Regions from separate parts of the Pseudomonas sp. GW823-FHT04A03 genome, predicted to be linked through region 2. Evidence: predicted binding sites of a transcription regulator. Region 2 holds the regulator's gene; the other holds the start of a gene.
What was found. Region 2 encodes FliA, which starts transcription of late flagellar genes. Its sites were predicted from a motif close to CTAAAGTTTNNNNNNNNNNNGCCGNTAA; they were not measured.

Region 1 (6,440 bases), on a different contig from region 2:
TGGGTCAGCAGGCTCCAGTGCAGGCCGGTCTGGCCGCTGGCGAGCATGTCGATCAGGGTCACGGTGAGGAACACCGCCATCGGGTCGTTACTGCCGGATTCGATTTCCAGGCTGGCGGTTACCCGCTCGTTCAGGCCCTTGCCGCCGAGCAGCGAGAACACCGCCGCGGCATCCGTGGAACCGACGATGGCGCCGATCAGCAGGCCTTGAATCAGATTGAGGTCGAACAGCCACGCAGCGGCCATGCCGGTGAGGCCGGTGGTGATGAGCACTCCGACCGTGGCCAGCGACAAGGCCGGCCACAAGGCCACGCGGAAACTGGACACCCGGGTTCGCAAGCCACCGTCGAGCAGGATCACCGCCAGTGCGAGGTTGCCGACCAGATAGGCCGTCGGGTAGTTATCGAAAATGATGCCGCCGCCATCGACCCCGGCAGTCATGCCGACCGCGAGGATGATCACCAGAATCGGGATGCCGAGACGGGAAGAGAGGGAGCTGACAAGAATGCTTGCGCCTACCAGCAACGCGCCGATCAAGAACAGGCTGTTGATGGTCGTCGCATTCAAAGGCAGTACTCCAGAAGCGGAAAGACGGGCACAAACTGACCATGCAGTCTGCGTGCCAGCGATTCTAACCTGTTGAAATGTGATGCTGTCAAAAAGGTTTTGTACCAGGGGAGGCGATCGTTCTCACGCTCCGCGTGGGAATGCCTCAATGGACGCTCTGCGTCCGCTTTTGGGACGCAGAGCGTCCCGGGCTGTATTCCCACGCAGAGCGTGGGAACGATCAACCTCTCGACGTGGGAATGATCAAAAGGGGGCTTCTATCTCAGAGGCTAAACCGCCCAACCATATTGTTCAGATCCAGCGCCAGACGCGACAGCTCATTACTCGCCGCACTGGTCTGATTCGCCCCGGTCGCCGATTGCACCGACAGATCGCGGATGTTCACCAGATTACGATCCACTTCCCGCGCCACTTGCGCCTGCTCTTCAGCGGCGCTGGCGATCACCAGGTTGCGCTCGTTGATTTCGACGATGGCCGTGTTGATGGTGTCCAGCGACAGGCCGGCGCCACGGGCGATGTTCAGGGTCGACTCGGCGCGCTCGGTGCTGTTGCGCATCGAATCCACGGCGTGTTCGGTGCCACTCTGGATGCTGCCGATCATGCGCTCGATTTCGCTGGTCGACTGCTGGGTGCGGTGGGCCAGGGCACGGACTTCGTCAGCCACCACGGCAAAACCACGACCGGCTTCACCGGCACGGGCTGCTTCGATGGCAGCGTTGAGTGCCAGCAGGTTGGTCTGGTCAGCCAGGCCACGGATCACGTCCAGCACCTTGCCGATGTCACGGGATTCGTTGGCCAGATCGCCGATCAGGGTCGCGGTGCTCTGCACGTCGGCGCTCATGCGTTCGATGGCGCTGACGGTTTCCTGCACCAGATCACGGCCGTCGCCGGCGGAGGTGGTGGCGTTCTTCGAGGCTTCCGAAGTGCTGACGGCGTTGCGTGCAACTTCTTCAACAGCGCTGGTCATCTCGTTGACCGCCGTGGCGGCCTGCTCGATCTCGTTGTTCTGCTGGGTCAGACCACGGGCGCTTTCGTCGGTGACGCTGTTCAGCTCTTCGGCGGCGGACGCCAGTTGGGTGGCCGAGCCGGAAATCCGCTGTAGGGTGTCGCGCAGCTTCGACTGCATCTTGGCCATGGCCGCCAGCAGGCGCCCGGCTTCGTCGGTGCCGTCAACGTGGATCGGCTGGGTCAGGTTGCCTTCGGCGATGGTTTCCGCCGCATCCAGTGCTTTGGAGATCGGCTTGGTGATGCTGACGGTCAGCAACCAGGCGAACAGGAAAGTCAGGCCGGTAGCGATCACCAGCAGCGTCACCACCAGATTGAAGGCCGAAGAATATTGCTCGGCGGCTTGCTGGTTGGTATTGCTGATCTGCTCGCCGTTGATCTGCATCAGGCGGTTGAGCACGGTGTTCATCGCCTCGGAGTTGTCGAGCAACTGGGTGTTCAGCAGGTTGCGCAGCTCATCCACCTGGTTGTTGCGCGACAGGGTTTTCATCCGGTCTTCGATCTGGCGGTACTGACCCAGCAACTGCACGTACTGGTCGTAGGCTGCACGCTCGGCCGGGCTGCCGATCAACGGCTCGTAATCGGTCTGGGCCTTGCGGATCTGCTGGTTGCGCATTTCCAGCAGTTCGACGGTTTTCTGCTGGACGTCCGGCTCACGGTTTACCAGCAAGCGGTACGACAGCACCCGCAGACGCAGGGTCAACTGAGTGAACTCGTCGAGGTTCTTGATGCTCGGCACGCTGGTGGTAGTGATGTTTTCGGCGGCGCCGCGGATTTTGCTCATCTGGTTCAGTGCGAACACACCGAGAATCAGCATCAGGCCGCCGATCAGGGCGAAGCCGGTGAACGCCCGGGGGGCGATATTCATATTTCGAAGGGACATGGGGCGTATACCAGGAAGGGCCGCATCCATGCGGGCTGAGACTGCTGTTGGATGACTTATCGGTCATACGACTAAAGTCTTGAGTCGGTGCGCGTATTTGTCGCATCCACACGCAAGCGACGAAGTGCAGGAACCAGATCGGCAGATGACAGTCTCTAAGACTCGCAAGAACAGTCGAGCCGCCAGGAAAATCAAGGCCTTGCGCCGGTTTAACCCTGGCGTCAACGACGACTTTTCTTTATCGTACGCGCCCTTTGAAAATGCCCTGGAAGATCAAAATGTTGGAAGCATCCCTCAGCCAATTGGAACAGCTCGTCAGTGATCTGGTGCAACAGAACCAGACCCTGTCGGAAACCAACCAGACCCTGTCCACGGAACTGGCCCAGGCCAAGGATGAAAACGAAAGCCTGCAACTGAGCCTGATGGAACAGGAAGAAAAGCACGGCGCCACCGCCGCGCGCATCCAGGCCCTGGTTGATCGCGTCAACGCAGGTCCTGTCAGCGCATGAGCCACGGCATAGCAGGGGTAAAAGTCGTCTCCATCATGGGGGAGGACTATTCGATCAAGGCACCGGCCGGGGAAGAACAGACCCTGCTGGACGCCGCATTGATGCTCAAGGCCGCACTGGCCGAGACCAAACGCAAATACCCGACGCTGATCGGTGACCGCCTGCTGGTGCTGGCGGCGATGAATCTGTGCTCGCAGCAGATTGAAATGAAGAAGCAGCATCAGGAAGAACTCGAGCGTTACCAAGAGCAAGTCAGCGCCACGGTCGAGACCATCGCCAAGACCATCAATCAGGGTTGATGGGTTGCGCACAACCAAAGAATAAGATTGTCGATTTCGTTGTATACAATCGGCACGGCTGTTGCAGTGTTTCAGCCTCTTATTCTTTGGGGGTGCTCCATGCAGTTCTGGCGTCGCAGTATTCAGTGGCAGCTGATCCTCGGTATGGGCACCGCCCTGCTGGTCAGCATTCTGATCGTGGTTGGCATTTATACCCTGGTGGTCAACCGCCTCGCCCAGAGCTATCTGGTCGAACAGGCGCTGCCGTCGAGCATCGAAGCGACGCGCAACGACATCGAACGAATCCTCGTTCAACCCCTCACCGCCGCCAAGGACATCGCCAGCAACACGATGGTCCGCGACTGGCTGGCCAATGGTGAAGACTCCGGCAAAACGGCTGGCTTCGCGCAGTATCTGGAAGGCATCCGCGCCGAACACAAGGCGTTTACGGCGCTGATCATCGGCACCGAATCCAATCACTACATCACCGAAAAAGGCCTGGATCGCACCCTCAGCCGATCCAAACCGGCCGATGCCTGGTTCTATTCCTTCCTCGACAGCAATCAGCCGCGAACCCTGAACATCGACAACGACGGGGCCACCGGAGAGCTGGCGCTGTTCATCGATTTGAAGGTGGAGCAGGCCGGCAAAGTGGTCGGCGTTGCGGGGCTTGGGCTGAGCATGAAAGAGCTGTCGGAGCTGATCCACAATTTCAGTTTCGGCGAGCGCGGGAAGGTCTATCTCGTGCGTTCCGACGGTTTGATCCAGGTCCATCCCGAGGCGCAGTTCAGCGGCAAGCGCACCCTCACGGAGCAGATCGGCGCCAACGCGGCGCAAGCGGTCATGGGCCACAAAGTGGCCGCCAACAGCAGCTTCCAGCGCGACGGTGAAGACTTCCTCGCCTTCAGCCTGCCTTTGCGCGACCTCGGCTGGACCCTGGTGGCCGAAGTGCCACAGTCGCAGATCTACGCCGAAGCCCGCCGGGCGATGTGGATGAGCAGCGGCATCGGTCTGGCGGTGGCACTGGTTTGCCTGGCGCTGGTGATCTGGCTGGCTCAGGGATTGGTGCGACCGATTCGTCAGGTAACAGCTGCGCTGGTAGCAATCGGTAGCGGTGGTGGAGATTTGACCCATCGGTTAGATTCCAGCCGCGCCGATGAACTGGGCGACCTCGCTCGGGGCTTCAACCGTTTCCTCGACAGCCAGCGCGGGATGATCGGTGAAGTGCTCACCACCAGCGAGCGTCTGCGCGTTGCCGTCGGCCAGGTGGCCAGGGTTGTGGATAACACCGCCGAACGTTCAGGTCGCCAGCAGGAAATGACCGACATGGTCGCCACCGCCGTCCACGAGATGGGCCTGACCGTGCAGGAAATTGCCCAGAACGCCGGTAATGCGGCGCTCGCCTCGCAAACTGCCCGCGATGAAGCGATGCAGGCGCGGGAAGTGGTCGGGGGCTCGATTCGCCATATAGAAAGCATGTCCGATGAAATTGGCGTCGCCGCCGGCGCAGTGGGGGAGCTGGCGCATCAGGTGGCGTCGATCGATCAGGTGCTGGCGGTGATTCGCGGGGTGTCCGAGCAGACCAACCTTTTGGCGTTGAACGCGGCGATTGAAGCGGCGCGAGCCGGGGACATGGGGCGTGGTTTTGCGGTGGTGGCTGATGAAGTGCGGACATTGGCGCGACGGACTCAGGCGTCTACCGACGAGATTCAGCAGATGATCGGCAGCCTCAAGCAGGGCGCGGAGAATGCGGTTTCATCGATGCGCACCGGGCAGGCCGCGACGGGGACAGGCGTTGAATCGAGTCAGCGTACCGGGGCTTCTTTGACTGCGATTACCGGGCAGGTCGAGCGCATCAGCGACATGAACCATCAGGTGGCGACGGCGACCGAGGAGCAGTCGGCGGTGACCGAAGAGATCAACCGCAACGTGCAGGGGATTTCCGATCTGGCGCGGGCGACGGCGGGGGAGGTTCGGGCGTGTCGTGAGGATTGTCAGATGTTGCAGCGGTTGGCGGATGATCTGGCGCGGCAGATGGGTGGGTTCAAGTTGAGTTGAACATCTACGCCCATTTTGTTTTTTTGAATGAAAGAGAGGGTGGCCGAAGTTACTGAAGTGGTGCCTCAGTGTAGGAGGCACCTGCACCTGCACGTTCCGCTAACAAAAATTATGGGAATGTGACAAATGGATCGTAGTTAACTTGTATCGTGTGGCTTTCTTTGGTGATAGCCATGGATTTTCCCGCTACTAGGTAATAACCGGGTCCTTGGCCGGGAGTAGATACGTTTCTGTATACAAGGTCTCCGGCGTTGACGTTGAGTGTTAACGTTTCGCTGTTGATCGGATGGGTCGTGGTGAGGCTAAGGTCTTTTTGTGGATTCAATAGCTTGACCTCCAGACTGTGGGTGCTGCTGTCTGGGATCGCGTGATAAAACTTTCCGACGACTTGATACCGTTCGTCGTCGATGTTTATTGAACTACCGGTACTTGTTTTTAGTAGCCATGTATCAGAAGAAACTTCGACCTTTGAATCTGTATTGTTGACTGTGTTCATTTCTATTCTCCGAATTGTTCTTGTGCTGGATGTGATGGCCAGCTCGGCTTCACGTTACTCGGAGAAGTGAAATTCGTAACCTGTCAGAAATTACAGGTGTGCCAAGGATTTAAGTTTTGTACGGTAGGTTCTTTTGATTTTTTATTGAATAATTCCCCTTTTTTATTTTTCACCTTGGAAGCTTGATCCAATAGGAATCCGGTTCAGAACCAACTGTCCTGCATCGACAAACACACGTCATCGCGGGCCTCCAGCAACGCCAGCTCATGCTGGCACCCCGGCACTTCCCACGTCAGGAAATACCGCGCCGCCTGCAACTTGCCTTTATAGAAGTCGACATCCGCCATATTCCCCTTGGCCAACCCTTCCTCGGCGCGAATCGCCTGCTCCAGCCAGCGCCAGCCAATCACCGTGTGCCCGAACACCTTCAGGTACAACGCCGAATTCGCCAGGCTGCTGTTGACCTTGCCCTGAGCCAGATCCGTCAGCAGACCAATGGTCACCGTCTGTAGGCGCGCGACCAGTTTCTCCAACGGCTCACGCAATGCGGTCAATGATTCGTACCCCACCGCGCGCTCGGCGGTGTCGGCGATCAGGCGAATCAGTTGCTTGAGCCCGGCGCCGCCGTTCTGCGCCAGTTTGCGC
Region 2 (11,695 bases):
GTAGTTGCCGCCGATGATGGCGACGAACGCCATGATGATTCCGATAAGGCTTAGAACATCCATCAGACGCATGCCTCGACGATGTGCTTGCCGATATCGTCCAGGCTGTACACCGCGTCGGCGAGGTCAGCTTTGACGATGGCCATCGGCATGCCGTAGATCACACAACTGGCTTCGTCCTGAGCCCAGACCGTGCTGCCGCCCTGCTTGAGCAGGCGTGCACCTTCGCGGCCGTCGGCGCCCATGCCGGTCAGTACGACCGCCAGAACTTTGTCACTGTAGGACTTGGCTGCAGAACCGAAAGTGATGTCCACGCACGGCTTGTAGTTCAGACGCTCGTCGCCCGGCAGGATTTTCACCGCGCCACGGCCGTCGATCATCATCTGCTTGCCACCCGGTGCCAGCAGCGCCAGGCCCGGACGCAGGATGTCGCCATCCTCGGCTTCCTTGACGCTGATGCGGCACAGCTTGTCCAGACGCTCGGCGAAGGCCTTTGTGAAGGCTGCCGGCATGTGCTGGATCAGCACGATCGGCGCCGGGAAGTTGGCCGGCAATTGAGTCAGAACCCGTTGCAGCGCTACCGGGCCGCCGGTCGATGTACCAATGGCGACGAGCTTGTAGTTCTTGCGTTTCGGGGCCGGCGACGAAGCGCTGGCCGCTGGCGCGCGAGTCGGTGCAGGCGCAGGTGCCGGACGGGCCGGAGCACTGCTGTGACTGCTGCCGTGATTAGTGAAGCCCGACGGCGCAGGAGCAGGAGTCGGCGCAGGTGCAGCGGCAGGCGCCGGCGCACTGTAGGCACTGAAACGACGGTTGCTGCGCGAGATGCTGTGAACCTTCTCGCACAGCAGTTGCTTGACCTTCTCCGGATTACGGGAGATGTCTTCGAAATTCTTCGGCAGGAAATCCACCGCGCCGGCATCCAGCGCATCCAGGGTGACCCGGGCGCCTTCGTGCGTCAGCGAGGAGAACATCAACACCGGCGTCGGGCAGCGCTGCATGATGTGCCGCACGGCCGTGATGCCATCCATCATCGGCATCTCGTAGTCCATGGTGATCACGTCCGGCTTGAGGGCCAGGGCCTGATCGATCGCCTCTTTACCGTTGGTTGCCGTGCCGACAACCTGGATGCTCGGATCCGCTGAAAGAATTTCCGAGACGCGGCGGCGGAAAAAACCCGAATCGTCCACCACCAGGACTTTGACTGCCATAAACACTCCATTAGGTGCGGCGGGACGTTGTCGCCCCGCCGCCCCGGATTCAAATACGCCGTGCGGCGTAACGCTTGAGCATGCTCGGAACATCGAGAATCAGTGCAATGCGGCCGTCACCGGTGATGGTGGCGCCGGACATGCCCGGAGTTCCCTGGAGCATTTTGCCCAATGGCTTGATGACCACTTCTTCCTGGCCGACCAGTTGATCGACGACGAAGCCGATCCGCTGGGTGCCCACCGAAAGGATCACCACATGGCCTTCGCGCTGCTCTTCGTGAGCGGCGGAGCTGACCAGCCAGCGCTTGAGGTAGAACAATGGCAGCGCCTTGTCCCGCACGATCACCACTTCCTGGCCGTCCACCACGTTGGTGGTCGACAGGTCGAGGTGGAAGATTTCGTTGACGTTCACCAGCGGGAACGCGAACGCCTGGTTGCCGAGCATCACCATCAGGGTCGGCATGATCGCCAGCGTCAGCGGCACCTTGATGACGATCTTCGAGCCCTGACCCTTGGTCGAGTAGATGTTGATCGAACCGTTGAGCTGGGAAATCTTGGTCTTCACCACGTCCATGCCGACACCGCGGCCGGACACGTCGGAGATCTCGGTCTTGGTCGAGAAACCCGGGGCGAAAATCAGGTTGTAGCACTCGGTGTCGCTCAGGCGATCGGCGGCATCCTTGTCCATCACACCGCGCTTCACGGCGATGGCACGCAGGACGTTCGGGTCCATGCCTTTGCCGTCATCGGAGATCGACAGCAGGATGTGGTCGCCTTCCTGCTCGGCCGCCAGGATCACCTTGCCGCCACGGGCCTTGCCCGACGCTTCGCGTTCTTCCGGCGACTCGATGCCGTGGTCGACCGCGTTGCGCACCAAGTGGACCAGCGGGTCGGCCAGTGCCTCGACGAGGTTCTTGTCGAGGTCGGTCTCTTCGCCCACCAGTTCCAGGTTGATCTCTTTCTTGAGCTGGCGTGCCAGGTCGCGAACCAGACGCGGGAAGCGGCCGAAGACTTTCTTGATCGGCTGCATCCGGGTCTTCATGACGGCGGTCTGCAAGTCGGCGGTGACCACGTCGAGGTTCGACACGGCCTTCTGCATCGACTCGTCGCCGCTGTTCAGGCCCAGGCGCACCAGACGGTTACGCACCAGCACCAGCTCGCCGACCATGTTCATGATTTCGTCGAGACGCGCGGTGTCCACACGTACGGTGGTCTCGGCTTCGCTCGCCGGTTTTTCCGGTGGCGGCGTCGCCGGTGCACGGGCCGGAGCCGGTGCAGCGGCGGCAGCCGGTTTGGCCGGTTCGGCTTTCGGCTCAGGCGCTTTTGCAGCAGGTTTTGCCGCAGCGGCCGGGGCCTTGGCGGCAGGCGCTGCAACCGCCGAAGCATTGCCGGCCGTCACGACGGCACCGGTGGCAACGTCAGTGAACTTGCCTTTGCCATGCAGATCGTCGAGCAGCGATTCGAACTCGTGGTCGGTGATCAGATCGCTACCGGCCGCAGCTGCTGCCGGGGCAGCAGGCGCAGGAACCGAAGCAATCGCCGACTCCAGCGCATCGACGGCAAAGTTGCCCTTGCCGTGCAACTGATCAAGCAAGGCTTCGAATTCGTCGTCGGTGATGTCCGAGCTGTCGCCCGCCGCCGGAGCAGCAGGTGCCGCAGCGGCCGGAGCCACGGCGTCAGCCGCGAACTGGCCCTTGCCATGCAACTGGTCGAGCAGCGACTCGAACTCGGCGTCGGTGATTTCATCGCTGGCCGCTTCATCGGAAGCAGGTGCAGCGGCAGCCGCCGGGGCTTCGGCTTCGGCCTTGACGGCGTTCAGCGAGTCCAGCAACTGTTCAAATTCGTTATCGGTGATGTCACCCGAATCGCCTTCGACGACCAGTTCTTCGATCATCTCGGCAACAGGCGAAGCCGGGGCTTCATCCGCCGATTGCGGTTCAGCCAGACGCGCCAGGGCGGCCAGCAGTTCCGGGGTGGCGGCGGTGATCGGGCTACGATCGCGGACTTCGCTGAACATGCTGTTCACCGCGTCCAGCGCTTCGAGCACCACGTCCATCAGTTCTGCATCGACGCGTCGTTCACCCTTGCGCAGGATGTCGAACACGTTTTCGGCGATGTGACAGCACTCCACCAGCTCGTTGAGCTGAAGGAAGCCGGCGCCCCCTTTTACAGTGTGGAAACCGCGAAAAATTGCGTTGAGCAGATCTGCGTCATCCGGGCGGCTTTCCAGCTCGACCAGTTGTTCGGACAGTTGCTCAAGAATCTCGCCGGCCTCAACCAGGAAATCCTGAAGGATCTCTTCATCGGCGCCGAAGCTCATTAATGGGGTGCTCCTACAGGTCTAAAAACCCAAAAAAACTCAAAATCCAAGGCTGGATAGCAAATCGTCCACATCGTCCTGACCGGACACAACGTCTTCTCGTTTATCGGCATGAATCTGCGGACCTTCACCCTGCGAGAGATGTTTTTGTGGATCTTTTTCAGCAAGCATCGCCGCACGGTCATGTTCGATGCCCGCAAAGCGGTCCACCTGGCTGGCCATGAGCACGAGCTTGAGCAGGTTGCTTTCGACTTCGGTGACCAATTGGGTCACGCGCTTGATCACCTGGCCTGTGAGGTCCTGGTAATCCTGGGCGAGCAGAATGTCGTTCAGATTGCTCGACACCGCGCGGTTGTCCGCGCTGCTGCGTGCCAGAAAACCGTCAACCCGGCGCGCCAGTTCACGGAACTCTTCAGCCCCGACCTCACGGCGCATGAAGCGGCCCCAATCGGCGCTCAAGGCCTGGGCTTCGTCAGCCAGGCCATTGACCACAGGGGTCGCGCTTTCCACCAGATCCATGGTGCGGTTGGCGGCAGCTTCGGTCAGTTTGACCACGTAGCCCAGGCGCTCGGTAGCGTCGGTGATTTGCGACACTTCCTCAGCCTGCGGCATGTGCGGATCGATCTGGAAATTGACGATCGCACTGTGCAGTTCACGCGTGAGCTTGCCCACTTCCTGGTACAGGCCACGGTCACGGGTCTGATTGAGCTCATGGATCAGTTGCACAGCGTCGCCGAACCTGCCCTTTTCAAGGCTTTCGACCAGTTCGACCGCGTGTTTTTTCAGGGTCGACTCGAAGTCGCCCTGTGAAGATTCTTTATGCTCCATAGCTCCCCCGCGCGTTCATCAGCCGATGCGTTCGAAAATCTTCTCGATTTTTTCTTTCAACGCCTGGGCCGTGAAAGGTTTGACCACATAGCCGTTAACGCCGGCCTGGGCCGCTTCGATGATCTGCTCGCGCTTGGCTTCAGCGGTCACCATCAGCACTGGCAGGTGCTTGAGCTTTTCATCGGCGCGCACGTGGCGCAGCAGGTCGATACCGGTCATGCCAGGCATGTTCCAGTCGGTCACCAGAAAGTCGATGCTGCCGCTGTTGAGCACCGGAATGGCGGTGGTGCCATCGTCGGCTTCAACGGTGTTGGTGAACCCGAGATCACGCAACAGGTTCTTGATGATCCGCCGCATCGTTGAGAAGTCATCAACGATGAGGATTTTCATGTCTTTGTTCAATTCGACCTCCAAGCAGTCTTAAACGCGTCCAGCACCTGGACGCGCCATTTCAATCAATCCGGCAAAACACTCGATGACTGTCTGGAGCACAACAGAGCAAGACCGGTGCCGTTCACCACCGCACCAGCCTCGTTCGCAGTGTCCCCACACTGCCTTCAGCGCGCTCGCCACTCCCCCAAACGCCCCCGCAAGCGGGCCGCGCACTGGCTGTGTAACTGGCTGACCCGCGATTCACTGACGCCAAGGACTTCACCGATTTCCTTGAGGTTCAGCTCTTCGTCGTAGTACAGCGCCAACACCAGTCGCTCACGCTCCGGCAAATTGGCAATCGCGTCCGCCAGCGCGGCCTGGAAACGTTCGTCTTCCAGATCGCGCGACGGCTCCAGATGAGCACTGGCGCCATCCTCGTGCAGCCCTTCGTGTTCGCCGTCCTGCAACAGGTCGTCGAAACTGAACAGCCGGCTGCCCAGGGTGTCGTTCAAAATCCCGTAGTAATCGTCGAGACTCAATTGGAGTTCGGCCGCAACTTCGTGATCTTTAGCGTCACGGCCGGTTTTAGCTTCAATCGAGCGAATCGCGTCGCTGACCATACGGGTATTGCGGTGAACCGAGCGCGGTGCCCAGTCCCCCTTACGGACTTCATCGAGCATCGCACCGCGGATCCGGATGCCCGCGTACGTTTCAAAACTGGCGCCCTTGCTGGCGTCGTATTTGGTCGAGACTTCAAGCAGGCCGATCATCCCGGCCTGGATCAGGTCTTCGACCTGCACACTGGCCGGCAATCGCGCCAGCAAGTGGTAGGCGATGCGTTTGACCAGTGGCGCGTAACGCTCGATCAGCTCGTACTGCGCGTCACGCGCCGACTTTTTGTAAAGGTTCATACCGCTGGCGGTCATAGCACAGGTCCTGCCGTTTGCTGCACGAGGCGCTCGACGAAAAATTCGAGGTGACCGCGCGGGTTGGCGGGCAGCGGCCAGGTGTCGACCTTCTGTGCGATCGCCTTGAACGCCAGTGCGCACTTGGAACGCGGGAAGGCTTCATAGACCGCACGCTGCTTCTGCACCGCCTTGCGCACGCTTTCGTCGTAGGGCACTGCGCCGACGTATTGTAGGGCGACGTCGAGGAAGCGATCCGTGACCTTGGTCAACTTGGCGAACAGATTGCGACCTTCCTGCGGGCTCTGGGCCATGTTGGCCAGGACGCGGAAGCGGTTCATGCCGTAATCGCGGTTGAGCAGCTTGATCAGCGCGTAGGCGTCGGTGATCGAGGTCGGCTCGTCGCAGACCACCAGCAACACTTCCTGGGCTGCGCGAACAAAACTGACTACCGAGTCACCAATACCCGCAGCGGTGTCGATCACCAGTACATCGAGATTGTCGCCGATGTCGCTGAACGCCTGAATCAGGCCGGCATGCTGGGCCGGGCTCAGGTGAACCATGCTCTGGGTGCCGGAAGCGGCCGGCACGATGCGGATCCCGCCGGGGCCTTGCAACAGCACGTCGCGCAGCTCGCAGCGGCCTTCGATCACGTCGGCCAGGGTGCGTTTGGGTGTGAGGCCCAGCAGAACGTCGACGTTCGCCAGCCCCAGGTCGGCGTCCAGCAGCATGACCCGACGGCCAAGCTCTGCCAGGGCCAGGGACAAGTTCACTGACACATTAGTCTTGCCGACGCCACCTTTGCCGCCGGTCACCGCGATCACCTGTACGGGATGCATGCTGCCCATGTTATTTCTTTACCTTGTCTTGCATAGACGGAGGCCACATTACTGGCTGCGCGTTCACAACCGGAACAATGCATGGCAGACCATCGATGTAGGTACAAAAACGGTTCATTACCTCAGCCAACCTGCTTGGTCGGACTGTGGTAGATATCAGCGAACATGTCAGCCATGGCTTCTTCGCTGGGTTCTTCCTGCATTTGCACACTGACGGCGCGGCTGACCAGTTGATGACGGCGCGGCAGATGCAGATCATCCGGAATACGCGGCCCATCGGTCAGGTAGGCGACCGGCAGTTCGTGACTGATCGCCAGGCTCAGCACTTCGCCAAGGCTGGCCGTCTCATCCAGTTTAGTCAGGATGCACCCGGCCAGCCCGCAACGCTTGTAACTGTGATAAGCGGCGGTTAGAACCTGTTTCTGGCTGGTGGTTGCCAGGACCAGATAATTTTTCGACCGAATGCCACGACCGGCCAGACTTTCCAGCTGCATGCGCAGTGCCGGATCGCTGGCTTGCAGGCCGGCGGTATCGATCAGCACCACGCGTTTGCGCAGCAGTGGATCCAGCGCCTGCACCAGGGACTGGCCCGGATCGACGTGGGTCACCGAAACGTTAAGGATGCGACCCAGAGTCTTGAGCTGCTCCTGCGCGCCGATACGGAAACTGTCCATGCTCACCAGCGCGATGTTCTGCGCGCCGTACTTGAGCACGTAACGGGCGGCCAGTTTGGCGAGGGTGGTGGTCTTGCCCATGCCGGCAGGGCCGACCATGGCAATCACCCCACCCTCTTCCAGCGGCTCGACTTCCGGTACGGCAATCATCCGCGCCAGGTGCGCCAGCAGCATGCGCCAGGCCTGACGAGGTTCGTCGATCTCGGTGATCATCGACAGCAGATCACGGGACAGCGGGCCGGACAAACCGATGCGTTGCAGACGACGGTACAGGTTGGCCTGAGCCGGACGGCTGCCTTGCAGCTGGTTCCAGGCCAGGGTGCCGAGTTGCACTTCCATCAGCTCGCGCAGGCTGTTGAGCTCGAAACGCATCGAGTCGAGAGCACGCGGGTCGACGCCAGCGGAAACCGCTGCAGGCGCCGGGGCTGGACGGGCCGGAGCCTCGTAGGTCGGTTCGGTCAGCGGCTCGGCAGCGGTCAGCGGCAGGCCGGCCGTCAACGGCAGCCCGGCGAACAGCTGGCGATTGGTGTTGCCGTCGGCTTCGCCACGCAGGCTCAGTTCGGCCTGGGCGGTGACGATGCGCGACTGGGTCTTGCGCAGCTCATCCTCGAGTTCCATGTTCGGAACACGCGGGGCCAGCGCCGACAGTTTGTAATCGAGCGCCGCCGTCAGCTCGACGCCGCCGGCAATGCGGCGGTTGCCAATGATGGCGGCATCAGCGCCCAGCTCATCACGAACCAGCTTCATGGCCTGACGCATATCGGCGGCGAAAAAACGCTTAACTTGCATAAACCACTACCTCAGCCGTTGGGCCCTACTGTCGCAACGATGGTCACTTGCTTGTTGTCCGGAATTTCCTGGTAGGCCAGCACATGCAGTCCGGGAACTGCCAGGCGACCAAAGCGCGAGAGCATCGCGCGAACCGGGCCTGCTACCAACAGGATCACCGGCTGACCTTGCATTTCCTGGCGCTGCGCCGCTTCGATCAGCGAACGCTGCAGCTTCTCGGCCATGCTCGGCTCCAGCAGAACGCCCTCTTCCGAGCCTTGTCCTGCCTTCTGCAGACTATTGAGCAATATTTGTTCCAACCTTGGCTCCAGCGTGATAACTGGCAGCTCCGACTCAGTCCCTACAATGCTTTGGACGATGGCGCGGGATACGCCGACCCGCACAGCGGCCACCAAAGCGGCGGTATCTTGACTCTTGGCGGCATTGTTGGCGATGGCTTCGGCAATGCTGCGGATATCGCGCACCGGCACGTGTTCGGCCAGCAGCGCCTGCAATACCTTGAGCAGTTGCGACAGCGTGACCACGCCCGGCACCAGCTCTTCGGCCAGTTTCGGCGAGCTCTTGGCCAGCAATTGCATGAGTTGCTGCACTTCTTCGTGGCCGATCAGCTCACTGGAGTGCTTGTACAGAATCTGGTTCAAGTGGGTCGCAACCACGGTGCTGGCATCGACCACGGTATAACCGAGCGATTGTGCCTGCGCGCGCTGACTGACTTCGATCCACACCGCCTCCAGGCCGAAAGCCGGATCTTTGGCGGTAATGCCGTTGAGCGTGCCGTAGACCTGCCCCGGATTGATCGCCAGTTCGCGATCCGGGTAGATCTCGGCTTCGGCCAGGATCACGCCCATCAGGGTCAGGCGATAGGCGCTAGGCGCCAGGTCGAGGTTGTCGCGGATGTGCACGGTCGGCATCAGGAAGCCCAGATCTTGCGAGAGCTTTTTGCGCACGCCCTTGATCCGCGCCAGCAATTGCCCGCCCTGGTTGCGGTCCACCAGCGGAATCAGGCGGTAGCCGACTTCCAGGCCGATCATGTCGATCGGGGTCACGTCGTCCCAGCCCAGCTCCTTGGTTTCCATGGCGCGGGCCGGCGACGGCAGCAATTCCTGCTGACGCTGAACCTCTTGCAGCGCCTGCACCTTGGCGACGTTCTGCTTCTTCCAGAACAGGTAAGCGCCACCGGCGGCCAGAGCAGCCATGGACAGGAACGAGAAGTGCGGCATGCCCGGCACCAGGCCCATGACCGCCATCAGACCGGCAGCCACCGCCAGCGCTTTGGGCGAGGCGAACATCTGGCGATTGATCTGCTTGCCCATGTCTTCCGAACCGGAAGCACGGGTCACCATGATCGCCGCAGCTGTAGATAACAACAGTGATGGCAATTGCGCCACTAAACCGTCACCGATGGTCAGCAAGGCGTAAACCTTGCCCGCGTCGGCAAAGGTCATGTTGTGCTGGAAGATACCGACGGCCATGCCGCCGATCAGGTTGATGAACAGAATCAGCAGGCCGGCGATGGCGTCACCACGCACGAATTTGCTGGCACCGTCCATCGAACCGTAGAACTCTGCCTCTTGGGCGACTTCCTGACGACGGGCCTTGGCCTGGGCCTGATCGATCAGACCGGCGTTGAGGTCGGCGTCGATCGCCATTTGCTTGCCAGGCATCGCATCGAGGGTGAAACGCGCGCTCACCTCGGAGATCCGGCCGGCACCCTTGGTTACCACGACGAAGTTGATGATCATCAAGATCGCGAAGACCACGATACCGACCACGTAGTTACCGCCGATCACCACCTCACCGAAGGCCTGGATCACCTTACCGGCAGCGGCGTGGCCGTCCTGACCGTGGAGCATCACCACCCGCGTAGACGCCACGTTCAGCGCCAGTCGCAACAGCGTCGCCACCAGCAGGATCGTCGGGAACACCGCGAAATCCAGCGGCCGCAAGGCGTACACGCAGACCAGCAGCACGACGATCGACAGGGCAATGTTGAAGGTGAAGAACACGTCGAGCAGGAACGGCGGCACCGGCAACATCATCATCGCCAGCATGACCAGCAGCAACAGCGGCACACCCAGATTGCCCCGACTGAGGTCGGCAATGTTCGAGCGAGCACTGTTGATTAACTGAGAGCGATCCACCGGTTTTCCCCGTTCCTTTAAAGCAAACTTTTGACGCCCGAAGCAGGCGCACGGCGGCTACTGCAAGAAGCCTTCCAACTTTTGCAGGTGATTGAAATAGAGGGGGAGATAAGCTGTTCTGAGGCGTACAACCAGGGGCTCGCCTCAGAAAGCGAAACACGACGAGGCCAAGCCATCGACGGTTATGCGATCAGAATCTGCTGGGCGAAAATCGGACCTAATGCGAGGGCGTTGCTATCGAAGTACGGCGTCCCTTTGTAGAGAGGAGACCCGCCCACATCCACCAAAGCCTCCTCGGCGTGCATGACCACTACCACGGTTTCCGGGTTAAAGACCGAGACTTTTGTATCGCCCTTCATCAAATTGAGGCCCCACTCAAACCAGATAAGAGGCAAATCGCGGGGCTCGATTGGCGGATCTCCCGCCCCGAGCCGAAAGTATCGTCTGGAAGTGATATGAAAATTACCTCCCACCATTTGGAAGACCGGCTTGTCATAACGATGCTCCACCGGACCTCCTCCGCTCGACCATTCGTCCATGTAATAACCGGGGCTGCTGAACAGCGCAAACAGCGTCTGGTTATCGACGATGCTGCCTGCTGCACTAAACAAGTAATTGTAGGAATAGTGATACGCCACCCCAGACAACTCGGGGCGAATTGCGTTGATCGGGCCCGATAAATAACCCGGAATGTAGAAATTTGCCATTGCCTCGAACTTGGCAAAATCCAGAGCCAGCTCCCAGGTCATTTGGTAGTAAATGGCTCTCTGCGCCACGTCCCGCTCCAGCTTTCCCGAAATGAACTTCAACTTCATCCCGTCCAGATGTTTGTATAAGCGCGTCGTCATAATGACTCCTTCAGCCCTGAGTGGATGACTCATTCCCGGCGCTTTCAATGCGCGAGCATTCATCGGGATGAGGACAAGGCCAATGGGGCGCCAGAGGGCGGTGCCTGTCTACTGTCAGAACTAACAGGTGACGAGGGATTTCCGACGAGCGGAAAACGGGACGAAAGGAAAAACGGGACATAAAACGCGACGGATTTATTTACCAAGGATTGAAACAGAGGGCTTGAGCGTGATTTTTCTGCTGACCGGGATGCCGCTTTCGCGAGCAGGTCGAATCGTCGCACCGTCGCTCCCACGCTTGGAATGCATTTCCTGCTCGCGAAGGGGGCCAAGAAGTCAGCACAAAATGCCTTTTAAACTCGGGTGTTTAAAAGACACCTTCAGACACGCCTTACAGGCTACGAATCCTTGCGCCGTTGCCTACAGCTACGCCAGAATCCGCCGGCTTGTGCGCTGTGGGGTCGGGTTCTATTGTGAGTCGGTCGCTGACGAATCAGCGATCGAGTTTAGCGACTCGGCTCAATTTAAAGGTGCACCAGCGTTCCAGGCTTCGTTGTGGATCTATTTGTCTGCAATTTCGTTATGGTGGCTGTATGCGGGAGACCCTCGTGGTCTACCCGGGTGCCTTTGACCGGTTCGCTAACCCGCGTACAGCCGCCACCCTTCCTGTTTAGCGACTGGATTTGGCGGCTCCACCACAAAGGAGCTTCACCATGATCAAACCCACACCCAATCCACCCGAAACCGACCCCGCCTCGCCCTACGAATCCG

Region 1: AC1Q9F_RS13940 (methyl-accepting chemotaxis protein) is a predicted target of FliA. The motif match lies at 2,511-2,538, and genes of this name have one in related genera.

Annotation. Positions count from the first base shown of each region.
Region 1 covers NZ_JBXAIV010000004.1:287,806-294,245, reverse strand. Annotated here, with positions in the region: gene AC1Q9F_RS13945 (potassium/proton antiporter) at 1-566, opposite strand, end outside; gene AC1Q9F_RS13940 (methyl-accepting chemotaxis protein) at 829-2,454, opposite strand; gene AC1Q9F_RS13935 (hypothetical protein) at 2,733-2,963, shown strand; gene AC1Q9F_RS13930 (cell division protein ZapA) at 2,960-3,262, shown strand; partial or broken gene AC1Q9F_RS13925 (cache domain-containing protein) at 3,362-4,432, shown strand; gene AC1Q9F_RS13920 (methyl-accepting chemotaxis protein) at 4,454-5,299, shown strand; gene AC1Q9F_RS13915 (hypothetical protein) at 5,409-5,795, opposite strand; gene AC1Q9F_RS13910 (acyl-CoA dehydrogenase) at 5,999-6,440, opposite strand, start outside.
Region 2 covers NZ_JBXAIV010000011.1:104,381-116,075, reverse strand. Annotated here, with positions in the region: gene AC1Q9F_RS23425 (flagellar motor protein) at 1-63, opposite strand, end outside; gene AC1Q9F_RS23420 (protein-glutamate methylesterase/protein-glutamine glutaminase) at 63-1,208, opposite strand; gene AC1Q9F_RS23415 (chemotaxis protein CheA) at 1,258-3,528, opposite strand; gene AC1Q9F_RS23410 (protein phosphatase CheZ) at 3,568-4,356, opposite strand; gene AC1Q9F_RS23405 (chemotaxis response regulator CheY) at 4,375-4,746, opposite strand; gene fliA (RNA polymerase sigma factor FliA) at 4,914-5,654, opposite strand; gene fleN (flagellar synthesis regulator FleN) at 5,651-6,481, opposite strand; gene flhF (flagellar biosynthesis GTPase FlhF) at 6,595-7,935, opposite strand; gene flhA (flagellar biosynthesis protein FlhA) at 7,947-10,076, opposite strand; gene AC1Q9F_RS23380 (hypothetical protein) at 10,259-10,924, opposite strand; gene AC1Q9F_RS23375 (DUF6124 family protein) at 11,638-11,695, shown strand, end outside.